Regions from separate parts of the Bacillus capparidis genome, predicted to be linked through region 2. Evidence: predicted binding sites of a transcription regulator. Region 2 holds the regulator's gene; each other region holds the start of a gene.
What was found. The regulator LexA, encoded in region 2, represses DNA repair genes until DNA is damaged. The targets are predictions, from matches to a motif close to CGAACATATGTTCG.
Positions count from the first base shown of each region.

Region 1: JOC74_RS17820 (DNA polymerase IV) is a predicted target of LexA. The motif match lies at 3,282-3,295, and genes of this name have one in related genera.
Region 3: uvrB (excinuclease ABC subunit UvrB) is a predicted target of LexA. The motif match lies at 2,270-2,283, and genes of this name have one in related genera.

Region 1 covers NZ_JAFDST010000005.1:54,766-60,582, forward strand. The annotation lists gene JOC74_RS17805 (DUF1516 family protein) at 1-30, shown strand, start outside; gene JOC74_RS17810 (MFS transporter) at 350-1,654, shown strand; gene JOC74_RS17815 (YolD-like family protein) at 1,687-2,031, opposite strand; gene JOC74_RS17820 (DNA polymerase IV) at 2,028-3,233, opposite strand; gene JOC74_RS17825 (hypothetical protein) at 3,442-3,630, shown strand; gene JOC74_RS17830 (protein kinase domain-containing protein) at 3,640-4,416, opposite strand; gene JOC74_RS17835 (LacI family DNA-binding transcriptional regulator) at 4,755-5,801, shown strand; gene JOC74_RS17840 (extracellular solute-binding protein) at 5,801-5,817, shown strand, end outside.
Region 2 covers NZ_JAFDST010000001.1:596,956-602,772, reverse strand. The annotation lists gene tkt (transketolase) at 1-115, opposite strand, end outside; gene JOC74_RS03000 (DUF896 domain-containing protein) at 277-507, opposite strand; gene JOC74_RS02995 (YneB family resolvase-like protein) at 582-1,247, opposite strand; gene yneA (cell division suppressor protein YneA) at 1,268-1,579, opposite strand; gene lexA (transcriptional repressor LexA) at 1,737-2,357, shown strand; gene JOC74_RS02980 (SGNH/GDSL hydrolase family protein) at 2,522-3,178, opposite strand; gene JOC74_RS02975 (DUF421 domain-containing protein) at 3,379-4,098, shown strand; gene JOC74_RS02970 (NucA/NucB deoxyribonuclease domain-containing protein) at 4,556-4,942, shown strand; gene comJ (competence protein ComJ) at 4,991-5,479, shown strand; partial or broken gene JOC74_RS24425 (IS3-like element ISBth8 family transposase) at 5,751-5,817, opposite strand, start outside.
Region 3 covers NZ_JAFDST010000002.1:343,123-348,939, reverse strand. The annotation lists gene JOC74_RS08850 (PDZ domain-containing protein) at 1-49, shown strand, start outside; gene JOC74_RS08845 (sigma-70 family RNA polymerase sigma factor) at 203-733, shown strand; gene JOC74_RS08840 (hypothetical protein) at 730-1,800, shown strand; gene JOC74_RS08835 (DUF2198 family protein) at 1,966-2,202, shown strand; gene uvrB (excinuclease ABC subunit UvrB) at 2,359-4,344, shown strand; gene uvrA (excinuclease ABC subunit UvrA) at 4,351-5,817, shown strand, end outside.

The sequences.
Region 1 (5,817 bases), on a different contig from region 2:
CTGCTTCCTTTGGGCTTTTATTTATTATGATGAGAATTTAGTACTCAATCTGAAAAGACACATTCCCTTCCGTCAGGGCTTTACCTATGAAATAGCTTTATCTTTCTCTGCATGTTTTATCTAAATGGATTGGCGTTTTTCGATCCATGCAGTAAGGCTGCAGCAATTGGATAAAGCTCTGTAGGCTCAAGCCCTGCTCTTATTCTTTTAAAGCGTTTACTTTTCTTCCGCTTTAGAAGATGCGGTTTCCCTTGTTTATTCTCCAATCACCTGTGGTAATAAAGATGTGTAGCTCCCTCTCTACATAAGAACAATCAAATTGGATCAAACTAAAATGAGGAGGGTCACTATGAGGCATCATCCATTAGGACATACAAGGTGGTTAATTTCAGGCTTACTTAGCAGTATGGTTGTTCTAAATTACTTAGACAGGGTTGCGATATCAGTTGCAGCGCCCGCCATTCAAGAATCCTTTCATTTAAACGGCACAGAGTTAGGGATTGTTTTCTCAATTTATACATACTCCTACACTTTGATGCAGATTCCTGTTGGCAGTTTATTGGACAGGTTTGGGGTCGCTTGGGTTACACGGCTCGGGATGATCGTTTGGAGTTTTCTAACGGTTTTAATGGCTTTTTTGCAAGGGAAACTGATTTTGTATATTGTTCGCTTTCTCATCGGAATCTCCAGCGCTTCTGCTTTCCCGGCAGCCTCTAAAGCCACGGCTGCATGGTTCCCCCCGAGTGAACGTGGATTGGCTAATTCATTATTCGATTCAGCCGCAAAATTTTCAAATGTGTTAGGAGCACCTTTGGTTGCTGTTCTTGTTACAAGGTTTGATTGGCGAATTGCATTTTTGACGATAGGTATTATCAATGTTTTATTCACGCTTTTGTTTTGGCTTTATTATGAAAATCCTGACCGGCACAAACGGATCTCAAAAAATGAGCTCCATTATATTCAAAAACATAATACAATTCCTAGTGAAAATGCGACTCACGGGATGACTTTGCTTCTTTCCACTTTATTTCGAAATAGAAAAGTCTGGGGTCTCATGATCGGGTTTACGGGATACGGTTATACCTTTAACCTGCTCTTAACTTGGATGCCGACTTTTTTTAAGGATCGTTTCGGCATGGATATTATGTCGTCAGGATTGCTTACTGCAGTTCCTTGGTTGATTTCGACGATTTCCGGGATTGCGGTCGGCGGATGGCTCGTTGATTCCCTATTAAAAAAAGGGTATCAAGCGACAAAAGTGTACCATACCATTATCATCATCGGCATGTGCTTAGGATTTGTTTTTTTGGGAGCGATTCTAACCGATCAAGTCGCGATTGCAATTATCTGCATCTCTATCGGATTGGCAGGAATCTCTGCTACCGCGCCAATCGGCTGGTCTATCGCAGCAGAAATCGCTCCTGCAGGATCTGTTTCACTTCTCAGCTCAATGGTTAATCTGGCAAATAATTTGTTCGGCGGAATTATTGCCGTTGCTTTAACTGGCTATCTTTTGGATGCTACAGGTTCCTTTACGATGAGTTTCATCGTCGCAGGAATCGTCTTATTAGTAGGTTTGTTTTTCTATATTTATGTTCTCGGTGATATCGAACGGATTCAAATTCCGGGTAGAAAGCCAAAAAGGGGCCGCTGATTGCAGCCCCTTCTTTTTTTGCGGGAATTTGTTTAAAGAATCTTAAGGTCTGTCACATTCTCAAGATGAATGGGCGGCTGGATATCACTTGAAGCATCTGTGATCCATAATTTTTTCGATAGCATTTCAAGCCGGCAAATTCTTCCCTCGCATATGTGCAGATCTCCTTCCTGAAAATAAGTGACTTGAATCGGCTTGGCAAACTCCATCGCCTCATGAAGGATGCGATCCATTTCCTCGAGCTGATCGAAATCGAGAGCCGGCCGGATCTTTTTCTTTTGCATTTGTTTTCGTTGCAAAAGCGCTTCTTTATGCTCCGGCAAAAACATTCGGCTTCCCTCCCAAAGCATATTGCCTCTTCTTAAATGCTCGCTCATTTATAATGCCCTCCTATTTTAGCGGCGCGTTCATGGGCTTGCCCCGCAGCTGTTTTTGAAACCGCTCTGATGACAGCTGTCTCGCCAAATCGGGTTTTTATCTCATCCATCACATAACCGAGGCTTCTCTTTTTCAGCAAATCATCAAACAAATTAAGCTGCAGCATGCTATCCGTTGAAAGCTGGGTAAGACTGACCCCCAGCCGCCGCACGGGCTGCCGGTCCCAAAATTTTAAAAAGAGCTCGGAGACGGCTCGAAACACATCTGCCGTATGATTTGTAGGCTCCGGCAGCTTCATTTGGCGATGAAAACCGGTCGGGAAATCAAAGTCGGCGCCGCGGCAGCTGACGGTTACAGTCTGTCCCGTGACTCCAACATGCCGGCTTCTTTTGCACACTTCTTCGCTTAGTTCAAGGAGTATCACTTTAATTTCCTTCTCAAAGTCCACGTAATCCTTTGGCAGGGTCATTCCGTGCCCGATTGCTTTTTGTCCGTTTAATGACGTTTTCGTAACAGGCGAATAGTCAATGCCGTTTGCCGTCATCCAAAGCACATGGCCGACGATACCCCATCTTTTCTTTAAAAGCTCCAGCGGAAAATGGGCAAGGTTTCCGATTGTGCTGATTCCCATCCGGTTGAGATGATTCCTCATCCTTCCTCCCACACCGAACATTTTTCCTACAGGCAGAGGCCACATGTGGGTCTGCAGGTTTTGATCATGCAATCGAAAAATGCCATTTTCGTTTTTTTTCGCGAAATTGTCACACGCGATCTTCGCCAGCACTTTATTTTCTCCGATCCCGACTCGGGCATATACGCCGATTTCCCTCATAATTCGATCCTGGACATTCCTTGCGATTTCTTCCGGTTGTCCGAAGAGCTTCAAGCTTCCTGTCACATCCATAAACTGTTCATCAATCGAATACGGCTCGACAAGATCTGTATATTGCTCAAGAATCTCTGTAATCTGCAAGGACACATCAATATACCGCTGCATTCGGGGCCTTAACACAATGGCTTCAGGACATTTTTGCACAGCTTCCCAAAGCCTGGAGGCATTTTCTACCCCTTTCTTTTTGGCAATCGGACAAGCTGCGAGTACGACTCCGCTTCTCCTTTCCGGATCCCCCGATACAATCACAGGATGCTTTTTTAAATGGGGGTGCTCTGCTTTTTCAACAGAGGCATAAAAGGATTGCATATCCACTAAAAAAATGACTTTTTCCTTCAATAAAGTCACCTCCAAAAGGGAACAAATGTTCTGTATCACTATTATATATGAAATAAGATCGATTTATAACTAGTAATTATTACCTATGGGAGAAAAAACGGGATGGAGAAGCAGTAGGAGATGCGAAGGTAATTTCTTTTGTGTTACAGTTAGGACATAACGATTGGGGGTGCAATCGATGTTTAAAAAGCTTTTTAAAACCATAAAGCAATTTTCAGGAAGCGGCAGCGACCGAAGAAGAAGGCGACACTATAGTGACAGCAGCCGCAGGCACTATCGCTCCCGGAGCAGTTCCGGATACAACAGAAAGTATAATCCATACGGCGGCAGCAAGCGCTACAAGCACAGAGGCCATAGCAGCAGCTGATTTCCACCCTCACTTTTGCTGCCTTATCGCCCGATGAATGGCTTGCTGGACCTGTTGTCCATTAACAAACTGTTCTTCAATTCCGAGCAGCCGCTTTAACAACACTTTTGTTTCCACTCGCAAGACAAGCTCTTCTGTCCAAGGAAGGGCTTTTTTACTTTTTTGTGTGTAATCTGAATAAAGCAAAAACAGAAGCAGATCACCCAGATCGTAGTAGTCATCCTGCCTGAGCTTTAAGTCATCTTCTGTCTGGGCATTGTTTGACTGGTGAATCGCCAGACCAAAATCAATCAGGTATACCTGATCCTTCGTTACTACAATGTTGGGAATCCGCAAATCGCTGTGAAAAATGTGCTGGCTGTGAAGGTAATTAACAATTTCCGCGATGTCACGAACAAGCATAAGCGCCTCTTTTTCGTTAAATCGTTCCTTTTTAGAAAACAGCAGCTCCTCCAGGTTTTCACCTTCGATATACGTCATCGCATAGAAAGAATGCCCCTTAAAGGGAAAATCGCCAAGATAACGCGGCATTAGCGGGTGACGCAGCCGTTTCATCAATTCGACTTCCGTAGCAAACCGCTTTCGCTCCCTTTTGAAAAGGGCTTTGCTTGGTCGAAGCTGTTTGATGACGCACAGTCTATTTTCAGGCAGATCAAAAGAAAGATAAGCGATGCCGTAGCTGCCCATTCCGATCAATTTTTTGATTTGATACGTATTTGCTACAATCGTGCCTTCCTCTAGCGGCCGATCATATATCCACCGGGTTAATGTTTTCAAAAATCTCATAGAAACCTCTTTTTATGTAGTGATATTGTCATCTCATTTTACCATACACGGGCGGACTGATTATAAGGCGGTGCTCGCCAGTTTGTTTTTACATTCCCTTAACAAACGGTCTCATTCCTCTTTTATTAGAAGATTCATCTTCTGTTTTTCACTTACTAACATCCAATAATGGCACTTTTTATAAAACCGGTTTAAGAAAAATATTATAAATTTATTATGAAATTTGTTAATTTCATAAGGTTTTAACGTTAGGAAAACAATAGATGCATAAAAATTTTCATAAATTTCATTTTCAGTTAATAAAACCGGTTTAATATTTAGATCGAGGAGGTCAGTCCATGGCAACAATCAAAGATGTAGCAGAACGCGCAGGCGTTTCAAAAGGAACTGTGTCCAATGTTTTCAGTGGGAAAAGACCAATCAGCAATGATGTGCGTGAACGGGTTTTAAAAGCGGCAAGAGAACTGAACTACAGAGCAAATTATTTGGCACGCAGCTTAGCCGTACAGGAAACAAAAATTATCAGTCTGAGTATGGTACGAGGCAGCAACAAATTCAGCCCCTTTCACCTTTCTTTATTAAATGGGGTTTTGAACGAATGCACCGAGCATGGATATCGCCTATTGGTCAACAAGCTGCTTGACGAAACAGCCGAAAAGCAAGAGTTTGCGGCTGCCGATCCGATAGACGGAGAAATTATTTTAGATCCTTCAGAAAGTGATTTGCGTATCCATGAACGCTTAAAACAAGAGATCCCCTTTGTGCTCATCGGCAAGCCTGCGGATAATTTCGAAACAGCGATTTCATATGTAGACAACGATAATCAACAGATCGCCTTTCAAATCACCTGTCATCTTCTCGAATTAGGGCATAAAGACATTTTGTTTGTAAACTCAGGCAAAGAACGGACCGTCAGTAAAGAAAGAGAAAAAGGCTACAAAAAAGCGCTGGAAGACCATGCGCTCACTTTTCGCCAGGGCATGGTTAAATACAAAATAAAAAATCTTTCTTCTCAAGAATTTGCTTATGAAACTATGATGGATATGTTTCAATCACATGAACCCTTGACCGCTGTCATTACCGACTCAGATCAAATGGCATTGGGCGTTTATCAAGCGGCAAGAGATTCAGGGATCACTATTCCTAAAGATTTATCTGTTATTTCTTTTAGCAATGACGTTGCTTACCTTGATCACTTTACACCTTCTCTAAGCTTTGTCAATTTACATTCAGAATTACTAGGAAAAGAAGCGGCAAGAGCTTTGCTCGATCTGTTAGGAGCAAAGGATAGAGTCGTAAAACGGATGATTGTACCCGCCACATTTGTCGAACAGGGATCGTGTGAAAAACCGGCAGCACTTTTAAAAATCGAGGAGGAAACTTAATGTTATCCGAAAAAAA
Region 2 (5,817 bases):
TCATTGGAGCAGCTCCCATAGGCATTCCTGGATGGCCAGAGTTGGCTTTATCTACAGCGTCTATAGACAGTGTCCGAATTGTTGCAATAGATTTTGATTCGATTGAATTTGACATAGTTATCCCCTTTCTTGTGCTTTATTCACTACACTATTTTATCATAAAACTCTCTAAATGTTTTCACAACTTTTTTGTGTGGTTTAAGAAAAAGGAATTATTTCCTTAAAGAGAGAGTAAAACTCAGTCGAAAAAGCAAATATGAATAAAGAACTGTCGGATTAATGAAGATCCTTTCGCTTCTCGTTTTTTAATTTCTCAGGAGTCACATCCTGTCCGTTAGGATCAATAACTGTAACGCCTTTTAACGTTTTTTTCATAGAAGAACGGAAGCTTTTTAAATATTCTTCACGCAATTTCTTCTGTTCAGCCTGCTCTTCAGCTGTAATTTGTCCTGACTTTGACTTATTTGAAAGTTCATTTATTCTGGCAATCTTATCTTTGGAAAGCATAACCTTCTCCTTCAAGTGGTTTATTCATACATCCTACTAAATAAGAATGCAAATTTCAACCAAACGGTTTTAGGTTATGGGCGTTCGTTCGTTTGCTCCTCTTTTTGTATGTATTCCTGGTACCGACGATGGACAGTGGCTTTCGAAACGTCATAGCCAACCCCTCTTAACGTAGCAGCAATCTCATGGAACGTCAGCTTTCGTGCCCGTAACCGAACGATTTCCTCCAGCGGTACATCCTTTCGTTCTTTTCCTGTACCGTCATGAAAAGGAACTAAGTGATCTTGCGGGCGATAGCCATTTTTTACAGCCTTTTTCATACCCCTTTTTATTTTGAGGTTATGCAGTTTGCGTTGATACTCTTCGACAATACTAACAATCTCTAAAACCATAGAATCAGCCTCCGAGAGCTCAAGCTCCCCTCGATGGGAAATTGAAAAAATCCTTGCACCTTCTTTATATATACAATGCAAAAGGGCGATTTTAGCATTTCCTCTTCCCAGCCTTGTTTCATCCTGGATTAGCACAGCATCTGCCTTAAATTCTTTCATACTGTCAAGCAGCTCAAACACACCCTGCCGGTCTAGATCGTAGCCGCTGGCTTTTTCTGATATTGTCCGAACAACTGTCATATTGTTTTCAGCAGCTAGTCCTGCCAGCTCCTCCAGCTGCCTTTTTAAAGAGGTTTCCTGCTGTTCTTTTGTTGTGCTCACACGAGCATAAATAATTGCTGTTTTCATCTTCTCTGCTTATCCTCCGGTCATTCGACAGTAGCGAGCTGATATGTGGACGGATGTTCCTTTTCAACGGGCAGCACCAAAATATCACCTGGTTTAATAGAATCCGTGGTCAAATGGTTTCTTTCAGTTACCCACTCAATAAAAGCTTGTTTGCTCAATGACTGTTTATCCTCCATCAATTCAGCTAAGTTCCAAAGACTGTCACCTTCTTGAACTTCAATCTTAACATAATTCTCATCACTGCTGCTTTTCCCTAAGAAAGATATAAAAGATATAGACACGCATAAAGTGAAAGCAAATAGACAGAAAAAAATAAATGATTCCTTCTTCACGCTGATCTCCCCCTTGATAGAATGTGTGTTCGTATGATTATTTTCAGTATAAGGGGGAACAAATGTTTCTGTCAATCGTTTTTTTCGAACCTATGTTTGTACTTTAAGGAAAAACATGCTATAATTTGTGTAAAATAGACGTACAGAGGTGAATATTTTGTCAAAGCTCTCAAAAAGGCAACTCGATATATTGCAATTTATAAAAGAAGAGGTTAAACGCAAAGGTTATCCGCCCTCTGTTAGAGAAATCGGTGAAGCAGTCGGCCTTGCTTCAAGTTCCACTGTGCACGGACATTTAGCAAGGCTCGAAACAAAAGGGTTGATCAGGCGTGATCCTACCAAGCCTAGAGCAATTGAAGTTTTGGAGGACGAGGTAGTCCAAATCCCTCAGAGCCAGGTCGTTACTGTACCAGTAATCGGTAAGGTAACTGCTGGAAGCCCAATTACTGCCGTAGAAAATATCGAGGAATATTTCCCGCTGCCAGATCGCCTTGTTCCTCCTGATGAAAATGTATTTATGTTGGAAATTATGGGTGAAAGTATGATTGAAGCCGGAATTCTTGATAAGGATTACGTTATTGTTAAGCAGCAAACCACTGCAAACAACGGGGATATTGTAGTTGCGATGACGGATGATGATGAAGCGACAGTAAAACGTTTTTTCAGGGAAGATAATTACATTCGCTTGCAGCCTGAAAATTCACTGATGGAGCCAATCATTTTACAAAATGTCAGTATTTTAGGGAAAGTAATCGGCGTATACAGAACGATTCATTAATAAAGAAAGAAGTGCAGAAAATTCGCACTTCTTTCTTTATTTAAAATATCTTAAAGGAATTCAATTAAGTTGCCTTTTGCGCATCATGAATTTAGAAACAATTGAATCTGTCGTGTTAAATGAAATGAATCTATCACCTCTCTCTTTTTATGAGCTTAATTCACTTAATTCACTTCCATAAAGCCTTTGGCGATCTCAGCAATACGCTCATAACCGTTATTGTTTGGATGAAGGCCGTCCCAAGTATATGTATTTAAGGTCAGCTTTGTGATACCGCTTACAGAATATAAGTCTAGGACCGGCACGGCATACATCTGGCCAACTGCTTTTATGGCATTTACATAATCAATCAGCTTATGGCCTGCTGGATTTATGTAATTCACATCATATCCAGCATTGTCCCTTTGTAACGGAGTCCATAAATAGATTTTTATAGTTGGTTTTCTCGTTAGAAGGTTTTCAAGTAATGAGCGATAAGCGCCGTAAAACGTAAAAGTATCAAATTCCGTATCGCCAATTGCTCCTAATGATCCGATTGGCTTGTTTAATTTATAATCGTTCGTTCCAGCAAAAATTGTGATGACATCAATATTATTCAGATTTTGTGCCTCTCCTACTACATGAGTTGAACCTTCATCATTGGCGGTCATCGTTTTTCCGGAAACTCCTCGATTGATATATTCTGCAAACCCCATAGTTTCCTTCATGATCGTTTGATACCCGCGAAGAAATACACCGTTGTAAAAGGTCTGGTCAAATTCTGTAATGCTATCCCCTAATGTAAGCCATACCTTGTTTTCCCACTTGCTTAATGTATTCATACTCAACCTGCCCCCGTTCTCAGAAAAGTTCTTGTTATTACTTCCTCATACATTCATCATATTATTTATTCTTCATTTTTGAAAATCTTTTTTGCATTCTAAACTCGCCATCATGAAAAATTCCCAATTGTATATAATTCTTTTAGTAGTTAATTATATGAACAACTTGGAAAATGAAAGATAGTCGACTCTTTGCCATCATGGATTTCCTATCTGTCATTTCGTCAAACGAGGTGTTAGAAGTGTTTTCTTTTGTCGTCAATTTAATATTTATCTTTGTTGTATTTATTTTTGCAGTGAAATTTTTGGGGAAATCTGCTCTTGCACAGCTTACTCCCTACGATTTTGGAGCAATCATTTTTTTATCTTATTTAGCTTTTGAAGCAATTAAAATAGACGGAATTGTACAAGCGCTGATTGGTATGATTGTCGTTACGTGTGTGCACCTGATTATTTCAAAGCTAAGCTTGTACAATTGGATTAATCAATTTATTATTGGGAATCCGACAATTCTTATTAAACATAGCGAGGTTATATACAATAACTTAAGGAAGAACAAATATTCATTGGCAGAATTATTATCGAATCTAAGAGCGTCAGGATACCCGGATATCCAAGATATTGAATATGCGATATTGGAACCTAATGGGGAAATCAGCATATTACCTAAAAAAGAGTTAGTGCCCGTTACTCCGAAGGATTTACATATAAATGTTGAATACAAAGGATTGCCAATTGCCGTTGTGATTGAGGGGAAGATTCAAAAGAAAAATTTAAAATTAATTAATAAGAACGATGAATGGTTAAAAAAGGAATTGGCGGCGAATGGATACCAGCAAATAAAACATATAATTTACGCTTCAGTTAGAGGCACAGATCATTCACTAACCGTTAACACTATAGAGAATAACAAACTTTAAGCACCATAACTTGTTTATAATTTTATGCCCGGAGTGTAACATGTCTATCTGTTTTTTGGTTGGCTTAGGCTAGAGAAAGGATCAACACAACAACAACCATTATCTATACAAATTGTTTTGAAAAGATTTATCAAAACACGCTCTTTATTTATCCAATTGAATGATTCATTTTGTTTTTAAATTGGATAAGGCTGAATGGCAGCTCCTGCCCTTTCTGAACTTGTGAATTGTATGGCGTTTGCGCACCTTGACAGAAAAAAAGCCCTTACATATTAACCAAAATTACATTCCCTGGAAAGGTTTAAATAATCTTCATTTGATGTTGACACCTGTTTTACATTCCTCCAGTAGAGTTTATTTTGGGCAGTCCAAGAACTGCCCTGAAATCGAAATTGGAGGGATTGACGTGAAAAAACGTAATGCCGTACTACTCTCTGTTTTTTTGACTGTGGCTACGCTGGTTGGCTGTCTTGTCGGTCTGTTTGCCGTACATACGACGCAGGCAGAAGCGGCAACAGGCTATGACGTGACTCTTAATTTCCCTTTCTATCGGTATCCTTACACGGGAGACCACGTCCGCGACGCCATGGCCGGACACCCGTCCGTCTGCACGATCGAACGTGACGGCGCTGAAGAGCGACGCGAACAATCGCTGGCGGGCATTCCTACGAAATCAGTTTACGACCGCGACGAATGGCCGATGGCGAAGTGCGAAGAAGGCGGATACGGTGCAAGCGTCCGCTATGTTCCTTCCTCCGACAACCGCGGAGCGGGCGCTTGGGTCGGAAACCAACTAGAATCGTATCCGGACGGAACCCGTGTCAAATTCGTTATGTCGTATTAGGGGCCTTGTAATACAGGGCTCTTCTTCTCATATTAGGAGGCTTAATCCATGAAAAAATGGCCCGTGCATCAGCTTCTCATATCGTACTCCCAAATTGCCGTCTATCGGAAAAACTTGGACAATCCTTTCCCGGATTGGACGGATGGTCACATCAGACAAGGATTCGCCTGGAGACCAGGTAGCGTTGCATTTGGTACATTGGGTGATGTGAATAGCGAAATTGAAGTGTCGATCGAGAACAGGGTATCTTCGGGGGAAGATTCGGTGAGAGCCATTGCAGTGCCGTTCGAAGTGGGTAGAGAAGGGATCACGATCGGCAGCATTTTGTCCAAGACGTTCGATTACAAAATCCCGGATGGCCTATACACTCTCTTGTTTGAGGCCATCCCGTTGAAAGTGGAGGAAAAAGGAAAGCCGAAGATTCGATACGCCTTCCGCTTTATCCCATCCGCCGACCCGCAGGCCATAATTTTGAAGCACGACGGTCAGCTTTCTCCGCAGCTTCCGCTGATTATGGACGCCAAGGCGGCAGTCTGAATAGTTCCCTTCCGATCCATCAGAAAAAATAGAAAAATAGAAAATACTAGCATGTCTAAATAAAAAAGAACTATATAAGGGTCATCCAACAAACAAACCCTAAATTTTAAAAAATCATAAAAGTAAAAGGAAATACATTATTATACATGTCTAATATGTATTCTCCGTTTTATTCAATTATAAATGTAAACAAAATGGCTTAAAATAAGCCAATTAATTATATTTAGGTTAGTTATCAAAGAAAAAAACAACTAGTTCAAAATAAAAAAGCCTTTATTTGAGAGAAAAAGGATTCAAAACAAGCATTATCATGGCAATTTCCTTTTCGGGAATGGCTA
Region 3 (5,817 bases), on a different contig from region 2:
TGTAAAGGAAGATGACGAAATGGAATACCGGCAGTACCGTAATTCATGAAATGTAAAAACGCGATAAGACGCTGAGTGAAGCTCAGCGTCTTTCTTATGTGCTTTTTATCGAATAAGTTTAATTAAGATATTATTATAGTTTTGAAACCTGATTCCCCCTAGCCTCGTCAAAACAATGATCGGTACTAAGGGGGAGAATAAAGTGGGGACACCTATGAAAGAGTATGATAAAGATCAAGAATTAGAAGAGATTATGCATGCATATGGAGACGAGCTCGTCCGGCTGGCTTACACTTATGTGAAAGACGCAGATACAGCGAAGGAAGTCGTACAAAATGTTTTTGTTACGGTATATTCGAAGCTGCATACGTTTCGCAAGGAATCATCCTTGAAAACGTGGTTGTATCGGATAACGATTAATAAGTCCAAGGATTATTTGAAAAGCTGGTATGTGAAGAATAAAGAGTCACTTGCTTCATCCCACTTTGAAGCGCTTCAGCTCTCTCCCTCAGCAGAATCGATTGTTATGAATGAACAGCATGCTTTACAAGTAAGACAGGCTCTGTTTCGTCTACCGAAAAAATACCGAACTCCCGTTTATCTCTATTATTACGAGGATTTTTCGGTAATAGAGATAGCTGAAATATTGCGTACTTCAACAAACACGATAAAAACAAGGTTAAGAAGGGGAAGAGAGAAATTAAAAGATCTTCTTCAGGGGGTTATTGAATGACAGACGACAAGAAGCTAAAGGAATTATTATCTAAAGCTTATCGTAATAAAACTTTTACCGAGCGGGACAGAGCGGCTGTTTTTGCCAAAATAAAAGAGAGGGAAGAGGAAGATATGCATACAAGAAGCAGAAAAAGACCTGGTTCAGTATGGCAGCATCTCGTACCTGTTGCACTCACGTTTGTCTTATTGCTCGGGGTAGGTATTTTCACATTTTCTTCTGCAAAGAATTTGTGGTTTGAGCAAAATCAAGCGTCTCCTTCTATACAACAGCAAGGACCGAATAATGAAAACACCCAAGCTAATGAAGCAGAACCCAAAGTAGATCCGAATCCTAATTCAGATAACGAGCCAAATAAAGTGCCTGACCAAGAACAGCGAAAAGAAGATACCGAAAAAGGCACGGATTCCAAACAAACCGAGGGCTATACATCTTTAGAAGCATTGTTGAAAGACGTCGAGACCTATTTAAACACCGATATTCCATTTGTCAAACCTACCAACCTTCCAAAAGGTGAGAAAACATATTATACGGCTGCGTATGATAATAAACCAGACGGCTACAGCGTGATCATATATCAAACCGATCATCCGGTTCTAATCAATGACCGTTCTTTAAATAATGTCGGTGAGGATAGCCAACTTGTAACGTTGAGAGGGGAAAAGTATGAATCTGCAGAAGCAGCACAACAGGAAGTTGGTTACCAAGAAGTTCAGAAACAGGATCATGCGATTGATTTAGGCTACGGATTATGGGGGATGCAGGACGCAGGAGCAGGACATAAATTCTTTAACTGGAATGAAGGCAGATGGTATTTAGGTATGCAGGCACAAACGCAAAATCAGATTGATTTACCAGGTAAAGCAAAAGAAATGGTTGAGTTTCTTGAAAACAATACACTGCCGATTCCTAATCAATTTGCCCGATTCTCAGTAGCATACGAAAATAATGATGTAACGAATTCGGCTTTTTGGCAAGAAGGCCAAATAGTCTATGAAGTAGAGCCGAATACGAAAGACCCTGTAGATGCATTGCGGATCGTCACTTCAATTACGGAAAATCGTTAACGTAAATTGATGTGTAAAGCTGCCTCACAGGAATTTATAGAGAAAGGGATGCATATTGCATTCCTTTTTCTGTTTTAACTTTGCAAAGTATTGATACATTGACGCAAAAATGGATTTTTGTAATGATATGTGTATCCCATTTAACGAAATTGGAGGAGGGTTTTTGTGATTACAAAAGCCGTTTTTGCTCTAGTATTCCCTTTTTTGCTTGTCGTTCTTTTTACTAGGGTAACATACAGTCATTATGTAGCCATTGCGTTGACAGCTGCTTTGCTGTTCGCCTCCTATTTAAAAGGTTATACACAAACCTATTTTATTGTCGGTCTTGATGTGCTTTCATTAATTGCCGGCTCGCTTTATATGGCGAAGAAAGCAGTTGAAGAAAAGAAGAAAAGTGATTGAAATGATTGAGAATGGTCAACCCTGCTTTTATGGATCGAAGCAGGTTTTTTATTTGAGTAAAATAAAGCGAACTTTAGTTCGTATTTTTCTCGATTTTAACATGTTTTGTGGTAAACTATTGGTAGGAAGATTTCGTTATGAAATGGAGGCTTTTTTGTGAACGATCGTTTTGAGCTCATTTCAGCTTATCAGCCCCAAGGTGATCAGCCAAAAGCCATTGATCACCTGGTGAGGGGAATTAAAGAAGGAAAAAAACATCAAACATTGTTGGGTGCAACTGGAACAGGAAAAACGTTTACCGTTTCGAATGTGATAAAAGAAGTAAATAAACCTACGCTCGTGATTGCCCACAACAAAACACTTGCCGGACAGCTGTACAGCGAGTTTAAGGAGTTTTTTCCGAATAATGCGGTTGAATACTTTGTCAGCTACTACGATTATTATCAGCCGGAAGCTTATGTACCGCAGACGGATACATTTATTGAAAAAGATTCGAGCATCAATGATGAGATTGATAAATTACGGCACTCTGCTACATCTTCTTTATTTGAACGGAAGGATGTTATCATAATCGCCAGTGTATCCTGCATCTACGGTTTGGGTTCCCCAGAGGAATACCGGGAAATGGTGCTTTCTTTGCGAACAGAAATGGAATTGGAAAGAAATGAGCTGCTCAGAAAGTTGGTCGATATCCAATATGTGAGGAACGACATCGATTTTCAGCGCGGGACATTCAGGGTACGGGGCGACGTCGTCGAAATTTTCCCTGCCTCAAGGGATGAGCATTGTATTCGCGTTGAATTGTTTGGCGATGAAATCGAGCGGATCCGGGAAGTCGATGCATTAACAGGAGAAATCCTGAGAGATCGGGACCATGTAGCAATTTTCCCAGCATCCCACTTCGTCACCCGTGAAGAAAAAATGCAAAAAGCCATTGCCAATATTGAAACAGAGCTGGAAGAGCGCCTCAATTATATGCGTGAAGAAGGTAAGCTTTTGGAAGCGCAAAGGCTTGAGCAGCGGACGCGCTATGATCTGGAAATGATGCGGGAAATGGGCTTCTGTTCCGGTATTGAAAACTATTCAAGGCATTTAACATTAAGGGAAGCTGGAGCAACCCCTTATACACTTCTCGATTACTTTCCTGACGATTTTATGATCGTCGTAGATGAGTCGCATGTCACTCTTCCTCAGGTAAGGGGAATGTATAATGGGGACCAGGCAAGGAAGCAGGTACTCGTCGATCACGGCTTTCGGCTGCCTTCTGCCTTAGATAACCGTCCCCTTCGCTTTGAAGAATTTGAAAAGCATATGCATAATTGCATTTATGTATCAGCCACTCCGGGTCCTTTTGAACTGGAGCATACACCAGAGATGGTTGAACAAATTATCCGCCCGACCGGCCTTCTTGATCCAATTATTGAAGTCAGGCCAATTCAAGGCCAGATCGACGATTTAATTGGCGAGATCAATGCAAGAATTGAAAAAAATGAAAGAGTTCTTGTGACGACACTCACGAAAAAAATGTCTGAAGATCTCACAGACTATTTAAAAGAACTCGGCATCAAAGTAAACTATCTCCATTCAGAAATTAAAACACTGGAACGAATTGAAATCATTAGAGATTTACGGCTTGGGAAGCACGATGTTCTAATCGGCATCAACTTGTTGCGGGAAGGGCTTGATATACCTGAGGTTTCCCTTGTAGCAATATTGGATGCGGATAAGGAAGGGTTCCTAAGATCCGAACGATCCCTAATCCAAACGGTAGGGCGTGCGGCCAGAAATGCGAACGGACGGGTTATTATGTATGCCGATAAGATAACGAATTCTATGGAAATCGCTATTTCGGAAACGAAAAGGCGCCGTGAACAGCAGGAAGCTTTCAATAAAGAACATGGCATTACACCTCAGACGATTAATAAGAAAATACGCGATGTCATCCGAGCGACGTTTGCAGCTGAGGATCAAGAGGAATATGAAACAAAAGCGGCACCGAAGCTTTCAAAAATGACGAAGAAGGAAAAGCAAAAAGTCGTCGAACAAATGGAGCACGAAATGAAAGAAGCAGCAAAAGCGCTGGATTTCGAACGTGCGGCAGAGCTGCGGGATTTGCTGCTTGAGCTTAAATCGGAAGGATGATGATAAATGGCTTTAGACCGAATTGAGGTGAAAGGAGCAAGAGTCCATAACCTGAAAAATATCGATATCAATATCCCTCGGGATCAGCTGGTCGTCGTGACGGGGCTGTCGGGTTCAGGAAAATCGTCTCTTGCTTTTGATACGATATACGCAGAAGGACAGAGACGTTATGTTGAGTCCCTTTCTGCCTATGCACGCCAATTTTTAGGGCAAATGGATAAGCCGGATGTCGACACCATTGAAGGGTTGTCTCCGGCAATCAGCATCGATCAGAAAACAACAAGCCGCAACCCTCGTTCAACTGTTGGTACGGTAACAGAAATCTACGATTATCTTCGATTGCTGTATGCAAGAATCGGAAAGCCGTACTGTCCAAATCACGGCATCGAAATCGAGTCACAGACGATCGAACAAATGGTGGACAGGATCCTTGAGTTTCCTGAGAAAACAAAGCTTCAGGTCCTAGCCCCAATTGTTTCCGGCCGAAAAGGAACACACGCGAAAGTTTTCGAGCAAATTAAAAAGCAAGGGTACGTAAGAGCACGGGTGGATGGCAATGTAGAAGATTTATCCGAAGAGATCGTGCTGGAGAAAAATAAAAAACACAGCATTGAAGTTATTGTCGATCGTATCGTTGTGAAAGAAGGAGTAGCGGCCAGGCTATCTGATTCATTAGAAACAGCTCTTCGCCTCGGAGAAGGAAAAGTGATGATTGATGTTATTGGCCAGGAGGAATTGCTGTTCAGTGAGCTTCATGCCTGCCCAATCTGCGGATTTTCCATTGGCGAGCTTGAGCCGAGAATGTTCTCCTTTAACAGCCCGTTTGGAGCATGTCCAAGCTGTGACGGTCTTGGATCGAAGCTTGAGGTTGATCTTGAGCTGGTCATTCCTGATAAGACACTTTCGTTGAAGGATAACGCGATCGCACCTTGGGAGCCCCAGAGTTCTCAATATTATCCGAAGCTTTTAGAAGCCGTGTGCAATCATTACGGTATTGACATGGATATGCCGGTAGAGGACATACCGACGCATTTGTTTGATAAAGTTCTTTATGGCAGCGGAAAAGAAAAAATATATTTCAGGTATGAAAATGATTTCGGCCAGATTCGAGAAAACCATATTGAATTTGAAGGCGTAATCCGCAACCTTGAACGCCGTTACAAAGAAACGTCTTCCGATTATATCAGGGAGCAAATGGAAAAGTATATGGCTCATCAGCCTTGTCCTGAATGCAAAGGGCACCGCTTGAAAAGAGAAGCCTTGGCTGTACTTATTAATGAAAATCATATTGGGAACATAACGAAGCTCTCCATTACTCAGGCTTTGGACTTCTTCCATTCTCTTGAGCTGTCGGAAAAAGATATGCAGATCGCAAGACTGATATTGCGTGAAATTGAAGAACGTCTTGGGTTCTTGAATAATGTGGGCTTGGATTACTTAACGATGAGCCGCTCTGCTGGAACGCTTTCAGGA